DNA from 2 places in the Ensifer sp. NM-2 genome. Region 1 is predicted to be linked to the other one. Evidence: riboswitches for the same ligand, from Rfam matches in the RefSeq annotation. Region 1 holds a riboswitch; the other holds the start of a gene.
The links. Region 1 has a riboswitch for cobalamin ahead of nrdH (glutaredoxin-like protein NrdH). Riboswitches for the same ligand answer to the same signal wherever they lie in the genome.
Positions count from the first base shown of each region.

Region 2: another riboswitch for cobalamin. It lies ahead of C6558_RS09485 (DUF1636 domain-containing protein); the one in region 1 lies ahead of nrdH (glutaredoxin-like protein NrdH).

Region 1 covers NZ_PVZR01000006.1:126,957-131,165, forward strand. Annotated here, with positions in the region: gene nrdE (class 1b ribonucleoside-diphosphate reductase subunit alpha) at 1-1,387, opposite strand, end outside; gene nrdI (class Ib ribonucleoside-diphosphate reductase assembly flavoprotein NrdI) at 1,357-1,773, opposite strand; gene nrdH (glutaredoxin-like protein NrdH) at 1,791-2,012, opposite strand; cobalamin riboswitch at 2,314-2,540, opposite strand; gene C6558_RS14365 (acyl-CoA thioesterase) at 2,692-3,492, opposite strand; gene metE (5-methyltetrahydropteroyltriglutamate--homocysteine S-methyltransferase) at 3,489-4,209, opposite strand, start outside.
Region 2 covers NZ_PVZR01000003.1:430,766-434,974, reverse strand. Annotated here, with positions in the region: gene C6558_RS09500 (iron ABC transporter permease) at 1-289, opposite strand, end outside; gene C6558_RS09495 (ABC transporter substrate-binding protein) at 365-1,318, opposite strand; gene C6558_RS09490 (ABC transporter ATP-binding protein) at 1,315-2,121, opposite strand; gene C6558_RS09485 (DUF1636 domain-containing protein) at 2,144-2,557, opposite strand; cobalamin riboswitch at 2,665-2,881, opposite strand; gene C6558_RS09480 (DUF1330 domain-containing protein) at 3,069-3,362, shown strand; partial or broken gene C6558_RS09475 (winged helix-turn-helix transcriptional regulator) at 3,652-4,126, opposite strand.

The sequences.
Region 1 (4,209 bases):
CCTTCTCGACGGAGGGAACCGAGGCGATATGGCTCATGTCGGAGACCGCGGTCAGCGCCCGGATCGATGTCTCGATCGTCTTGCCGAAATCGGACGAATCCATCGCGGCGGCGATATTCAGCGAGCCGAGATTGCAGGAGATGTCCTTGCCCAGGTGCTTGTAGGACAGGTCGTCATTGTACTCGCTGGCTTCGCTGACCTGGAGGATTTCTGAGCAGAGGTTGCTCATGGTGATGCGGCCGGCGATCGGGTTGGCGCGGTTCACCGTGTCTTCGAACATGATGTAGGGATAGCCCGACTCGAACTGGATTTCGGCCAGCACCTGGAAGAACTCGCGCGCCTTGATCTTCTTCTTGCGGATCCGGCTGTCGGCGACCATTTCCCGATATTTTTCCGTGACCGAGATGTCGGTGAAGGCAACGCCGTAGACGCGCTCCACGTCATAGGGCGAGAACAGGTACATGTCCTCGTTGTTCTTGGCGAGTTCGAAGGTGATGTCGGGAACGACGACGCCCAGCGACAGCGTCTTGATACGGATCTTCTCGTCGGCGTTCTCCCGCTTGGTGTCGAGGAAACGCATGATGTCGGGGTGGTGGGCGTTGAGATAGACGGCGCCGGCACCCTGGCGGGCGCCAAGCTGGTTGGCGTAGGAGAACGAATCCTCCAGCAGCTTCATCACGGGAATGATGCCGGACGACTGGTTTTCGATCTGCTTGATCGGGGCGCCGGCCTCGCGGATGTTGGTAAGCGACAGCGCCACGCCGCCGCCGCGCTTCGACAATTGTAGCGCCGAATTAATGCCGCGCGCGATCGATTCCATGTTGTCCTCGACCCTCAGCAGAAAGCAGGAGACGAGCTCGCCGCGCTGCTTTTTGCCGGCGTTGAGGAAGGTCGGGGTCGCCGGTTGGAAGCGACCGGAGATGATCTCGTCGACCATGTCGCGCGCCAGCGCCTCGTCGCCGCGCGCCAGCGTCAGCGCCACCATGCAGACCCGGTCCTCGTAGCGCTCGAGGTAGCGCTTCCCGTCGAAGGTCTTCAGCGTGTAGCTGGTGTAATATTTGAAGGCGCCGAGAAAGGTCGGGAAACGGAACTTCTTGTCATAGGCGTGATCGAACAGGTCGCGCACGAAGTTGAACGAATACTGGTCGAGAACCTCCTGCTCGTAGTAGCCCTCGGTGACGAGGTAATCGAGTTTTTCGCGCAGGTTATGGAAGAACACGGTGTTCTGGTTGACGTGCTGCAGGAAGTACTGCTTTGCCGCCAACCGGTCCTTGTCGAGCTGGATCCGGCCGTCCTCGTCATAGAGGTTCAGCATGGCGTTCAGCGCGTGGTAATCGAGCGCCGATTCCGTCGCCTTCAAGGGGCGTTCGAGTGTTGAGACGTCCAAAATCGTTCCATCCCGTTTTTGACATTGGCGACGTCCTCATCGGTTCCCAACAGTTCGAACCGGTAGAGATAGGGCACCTGGCACTTGGCCGAGATCACGTCGCCGGCGATCCCGTAGGTCGCGCCGAAATTGCTGTTGCCCGCGGCAATCACGCCGCGGATGTGGGAGCGGTTGTCCGCATCGTTGAGAAAGCGGATCACCTGTTTGGGCACGGCGCCCCGGCCGTCGTCGCCGCAATAGGTCGGGACGACGAGCACATAGGGTTCGTGCACGTCGAGCGGCGCGTCGGCCGCGCTGACGGGAATGCGTCTGGCGCGCAGGCCGAGCTTGCCGACGAAGCGATGGGTGTTTTCCGAGCGGGTGGAAAAATAGACGATCAGCCCCATCGCGCCGTACCTCGGCTTCAGGACAGTGCGCTGATCTTGTCGGGGCGGAAGCCTGCCCAGTGCTCCGGACCGGCGATGACGACGGGAACCTGCATGTAGCCAAGGCCCTTGACCGTCTCGAACGCGTCCTGGTCGACCGAAATGTCGATCACCTCGTAATTGACGCCCTGGCGGTCGAGCGCGCGATAGGTTGCGGTGCACTGGACGCAGGCGGGCTTGCTGTAGACGGTGACGTTCATTTCTTCCTCGTTTGGTCGGCTGGATCTGGGCATGAAAAGGCATGCGGATACGCACAAGCGATCCGGCGAAATGCAGGACTGGCAGGATGACCGCTTGCTCGGGTCGAGAAGACCCGGGCGCGGTTGTTCGTCAGATTCGCGGCTTCCCGCGCCTCTTCATTGGCGAATGATAGGAATTCGATGACGCGGACATGACTTCACCCCGAAGTTGAAGACGGCGCTTCCGGGGAGACGTCGAGACGATCAGGCAGGTTTCATCCTGCCCCATGCACACCTCTGACCTCTCCGGACACCCCGCCCGTGGACGTTTATCGATCGAGGCAGGTCTCCTGGCTCACGGGTCGGTGCTTCTGTCCGGACCTTCCCGATGCATCATGCTTCAGTGGCCGAATGCTGGACAGTTGCTCGCCGTTTACAGTTGCGGGGGCAGCCACGGCTTAGCCAAGCGAAATCGCTACGACGGCACCGTATTCCCATCTTCGCTCCCAATCCTTGCGAATCGGGAGAACCTCGAACACTAGATATAGTATATGTCGGGAAAATTGCGTCAATAGGTTCCATGTCGAAGCCACCTGGGAGGCGGACAATATTTTTTCGGGTGTGGATAGCGGGGAGTAAACGACAAGTGTCGGCGAAGCCTGTGGATGGAGAGCCGTCATTGACAGCTCTGCTGAAATCCTCAAGCCGCGAAGGCGGGAACAGGACGATTGTCCCCGTCGACTGCCACCATGATGAAGGCGCCATGGGCAGTCAGGGTCTGTTTCGCTCCCGTCAAATCCTCTGACCACAATTCGACATCGACCGTCGTCGAGCTCCGTCCGGTGCGCACAATCCTGGCGACAAGCTCGATGATCGAGCCAACGGTGATCCGGTGCTTGAAATCGATGCGCTGGCAGGAGGCGAGCACTGTCGTCTTGCGGCTCGCCCGTGTCGCCGCGCCGAAGGCGGCCTTGGTCATCTGCGCCAGCGCGTCGCCGCCAAACATGGCGCCGAAGCTGTTGGCCTGATCCGGAAAGACGATATCGACCATGCGCACGGCATCGTCTTTTGGCGCTCCGATCGCATCGGTGTCGAGAGAAGGCAACGACCAGCCGGCGCCCTTGCCCTCCGGCATCGCGACCATGGTGAACTGGCCGCGGGCGCACAGATCGCGGGTGCCGGCCGTCAGATCTTCCGCGATCATATCGACTTCGACGACCATCGAACGCCGCCCGACCCGGATCGGGCGGCCGCTGCAGCTGACGATATGGCCGATGTGGGCGGGGCCGCGGAAGTCGACGCGATCGCAGGAGGCGGTGACGAAGGGAACGCGGCCGTGGCGCGTGGCGACGATGAAGGCGGTCCGGTCCATGAGTGCGAGGCCCGCACGGCCGAAGAGCGTGCCGTGGTGATTGGTGTCGCCGGGAAAGACGATGTCGATCAAGGTGGCGGGCGCCGGGGTTTCCCCCGGCGCCTTCTCGATATTGCTATCGTCCGTCATGCGTTTGCGGCCTCTTGCCGGCCGGCAGTGAAGGATTGGCGCAGCGTTTGCGCCGCCGCGACCATGTTGACGAGCGCCGGGCGAACTTCCTCCCACCGCCTTGTTTTCAGCCCACAATCCGGATTGACCCAGATCTGCGCCGGCGTCAGACCGTCGGTCGCCTGTTCGATCAGATGCACCATCTCGTTGACAGTGGGTACCCGCGGCGAGTGGATGTCGTAGACGCCGGGGCCGATCTCGTTCGGATAGGCCTGATCGATAAAGGCGCCGAGCAGCTCCATCTTCGAGCGCGAGGTTTCGATGGAGATGACATCGGCATCCATTGCCGCAATCGCCGCCATGATGTCGTTGAACTCCGAGTAGCACATGTGGGTGTGGATCTGGGTTTCGTCACCGACGCCGGAGGCGCTGATGCGGAAGCACTCGACCGCCCAGTCGAGATAGGCCTTTCGATCGGCCTGTCTCAGTGGCAGTCCCTCGCGCAGCGCCGGTTCGTCGATCTGGATCACGGCGATACCGGCCGTTTCCAGGTCGGTGACTTCGTCGCGCAGCGCCAGTGCGATCTGCCGGCATACGATCGACCGGGGCAGGTCGTCGCGCACGAACGACCATTGCAGCATCGTCACCGGGCCGGTGAGCATGCCCTTCATCGGCTTGTCCGTCAGCGACTGCGCATAGGTTGCCCAATCGACCGTCATCGGGTTCGGGCGCGAGACA
Region 2 (4,209 bases), on a different contig from region 1:
GATGCGGATCGGCAAGCGGATTGCGGGTAACCGCCTGCAGCACGGCGCCGGTCAAGGCCAGCCCGGCTCCAACCAGCCCGGCAAGCACGACACGCGGCAGGCGCACGTCCCAGACAATGCTTTCGCGCCCCGCCGACCAGACGACGTCGACGCTGCCGGGCGACAGCTTCGAGGCGATGATCGACCAGACGGTCGAGACCGGGATGGGCGCTGAACCCCATGAGACGGCGGCAGTGATCGTCAGGCACAGCAACAGCAGCGCCGCGAGAATGGCGGTCGTGGTTTTCACAGTCCGTCCCTGGTCAATTATTGGAATGGAAAGGCGGGAGCATGCGAAACGGCATGCTCCCGCAGGCCGCCTCGGTTACATCGCCTGCCCGTGAAAGGCCCTGGCAAGGCGCGCAATGGCATCGATGTTGCGTGGACCCGGTGTCGCCTCGACATAATCGAGCACGACGAAGCGGTCATTCCTGACGGCATCGATGTTCTTGAAGGCGGGGTTGCTCTTCATGAAGGCGATCTTCTGCTCGGCGGTGACCTCGCCATAGTTGACGATCACCACCACCTCAGGGTTCTTGTCGATCACCGGCTCCCAGGAAATCTCGGTCCAGCTCTTCTCGATGTCGTCCATGACGTTGACGCCGCCCGCCGCCTCGATCATTGCCGTCGGGATACCGAACCGGCCTGACGTGAACGGCTTCTCCTCGCCGGAATCATAGACGAAGACGCGGGTCGGGCGTTCGATGCCGCCGGTGTCTGCAGTGATCTTGTCGAGATCGCGGCGATAACCGTCGACCAGCGCCTGCGCCCGATCCTCGACGCCGAAGATGCGGCCGAGATTGAGGATATCGACGAACATGTCGTCCATGACAGGCTTGCCCTTGGCCATGACGTGAATGCAGGATTCGGTCAGCTCATAGACGTTGATCTTGAAGGGTTCGAGCGTTTCCGGCGTCACCTCGCCCCCGACCTTCATGCCGTAGTTCCAGCCGGCGAAGTAGAAGTCGGCGTCGGCATTGAGCAGCACTTCCTTGGTCGGATATTTTTCCGAAAGCTCCGGCAGCGCCTTGACGCCTTCGCGCAGCTTTTCGTCCAGCGTCTTCCAGCCGGATACGCCGGTATAGCCGACCATGCGGTCCTGCAATTTCAGAGCCAGCATCATTTCAGTGAGGTTGACGTCGTTGGAAACGGCGCGCTTCGGTGCTGAATCGAAGGTCACCTCGCGGTTGCAGCTCTTGACGGTCACGGGATAGGCGAGCGCCGGCGTTGCCGCCAGAACCAGCAGGGCAAAGGCGGAATGGGCAATGAAGGTCTTCATGAAATCAGTTCCTGTCGAGCAAGTGAAAAGGAAAAGCGTGCGCCGCTCGAAACGGCATTGTTGTGGGCAGTGGCGGTGACGCCGAAGGCGGCGGAAAGCGCTTGTGGGTTGAGCACGTCTTCGGGCGGGCCGAAGGCCGTCATGCGTCCCTCCGTCAGGATCGCCACATCGGTCGCGAACTCGGCTGCCAGGTTGATGTCGTGCAGCGTGGTGACGATCGTCAGCTGCAGCGTCTGCAACAACTCGAGAATTTCGAGCTGGTGGCGGATATCGAGATGGTTTGTCGGCTCGTCGAGAATGATGATGCGCGGCTGCTGGGCAAGCGCCCGGGCGATCAGCACCCGCTGCTTCTCGCCGCCCGAAAGCGTCGCGAATTGCCGCCCGGCAAGGTGGGTGAGATCGAGATGCTCGAGCGCGTGCGCAACCGTCTCGCGGTCCCTCGCGGTCCAGCCGCTCATGCCCTCACGCCGGGGGATGCGGCCCATCATCACCACGTCGCGCACGCTGAAGGGAAAGTCGCTCGGCATTTCCTGCAGCACGACGGCAATGATCTTTGCCGCCTCGCGCGCCGTCATCGCCCAGATGTCGACGCCATCGACCTCGATTGCGCCCGCTATCGGCTGGGCCGAGCGATAGAGGCAGCGCAGCAGCGAGGTCTTGCCGGCACCGTTCGGCCCGAGAATGGCAAGCCGGCTGCCGGGCGCAATGGCAAAGTCGATCTCGCGGACCAGCCGCAGGTCCGGGCGCGGTCCCCAATCCAGGGCGTGGACCCGAAGCCCGGCCCCTGTCGCGGTGCAGCTCATCGGCTCGTCCCTCCCCGCGCCATCATTGGAAATGCCAGCCGATGTCTTCGGAGACCAGCATCGCTGCCGGGATGCGCGCCAGCGTCTTGCCGTTGAGCCCGCGCGGCCTCTCGGCCGCCCGCGTCATGCCATCGCCCCTTCCGGCATAGGTGGTCGCGAACGAGACGAGATCATCGATATCCTCCTCGGGCGAGATATCGCCAAAGAGGTAGGTCGCCTTGCCGGTTGCCTGGAAAGCGATGGTGCAAGGCCTGGTACACGCGGCCATGCAGACCGTCCCAGTAATGGAGAAATCCCGGTCGAGCGGCTCGCCGAGCGCGGCAATACTGCGGTTCAGCCGCTGGATCAGATCCGCTCCCGGACGGCATGGGCCGCCGGTGAAACGGCAATCGGTGCAGACCGTTATCGTGTGCTGTCGGGAAACCGGATTGGCCATGTCTCTTCTCCTCCGGATTGGTCCGGAGAGAATGTGGCAACGCGGCATGATGACGGATGACCGTCGCGCAAAAACCAGTTCTTTTCCATCGGAACACCCCGTCCGTTGTGGTTGATCGGTTCGATGGCAGGTCTCCTGGCTCGCGGGTCGCGGCGCATCCACGTCTTCCCGGCTGATCGCCAGTGACATGGTGTGAATGCGCTTTCCGCTCACAGTTGCGGGGGCAGCCACGGTTTCGGCCCCATTTGGGTCGTCCGCTCCGTGTTCCCTTTTCAGCCGCTTCCGCATTGTCGCGGTTGCAGCACCATCAAAGCCTTCGTCGCACACTTCGGCGGAGGTGACAACCGCCGCGACAGCACGGCCTTGGCCTATCAACATGTCGCATTTTTTCATGCGCATTTGTTATGTGATAACATAACATTATTCAACACAAAAATATGTTGACCAACTCGCCCGCACCGACCAACGGGCGTATCCTTCGATGGCGCCTGTGTGGAAAAGGAGATCTGCCATGGCCGCCTATCTGATTGCGGATGTCGAGGTCACCGATGCCGCGGCCTTTGAAGAATACATACGGGAAGTGCCGGCAACGGAGGCGCGCTATGGTGGCCGATATTTGGGGCGCGGTGGCGCTACCCGGGTGCTCGAGGGAGACTGGGAGCCGCACCGGCTCGTCATTGTCGAGTTCCCGGACATGCACTCCTTGCTCGAGTGGTACAACTCGCCGGCGTATCAACGCCTCAAGGCGATCCGAGAGCGCTGCGCCAAGACGCGGATCATGACGCTGGAAGGCGTTGCCACCTAAGCAGTCGGGCCGTCATTGTTCCAGCAGCTTCCGACGTTTACCGCAAAGGTGCGGCATTGGCATATCAACATGCGGCATATTTTCATATTCATCTGTTATGTAATATCATAATACAACACAAGCTAACGAATGATGCCTGCGACGCACATTGGCAGAGCACTTCTCACGCCATCAGGACGATCGATCGCGACTGTCAACCGGACCTATTAATCTGGCATCAGCGTTTGCCGGCGACGGTCATAAGACATTGCTCGACCAACGGACCGGCAACTCTGTGCTGGAAGCGATTTCAAGAGGCGTTGTCAGGCGATACTTCATCTGCCTGGGGTGCCTCATTCCGGTGCGGCGATACGAATGGGACGTGTCCCGACTGGAGCGCCGGTCGCCCGGTCGATGGTGACGGGATCGATCTCCGTTCCGGTCTCGGCGTCGAAGAACCGGGTTACCTCGCCCCCGCCGCGATGCTTGCGTCCCCACGCGCCGATGGCAAACAGAACCGGCAGGAAGTCTTGGCCAGCTTCGGTCAGGACATATTCGTCTCGTGGCGGACGATCGGAATAGCGGCGTTTCTCCAGCAGCCCCTCCTCCGTCAGCGCTGAAAGCCGCCCCGTCAGCATCGTCGGCGCGATACCAAGACTTTTGCGGAAATCATCGAAGCGGGTCAGGCCCGCATGGGCATCTCGCATGATCAGCATGCTCCAGGCATCCCCCACAAGCGCAAGGCTCCTGGCGATCAGGCATGGCTGGCTCGACAGATTTCTCATGTTAGTATCTTTTTGATAGTGACTAACTACTAATTTAATAGTAACTGAATGTTCAGCGATATTCCATGATAAAATGAAAGCAC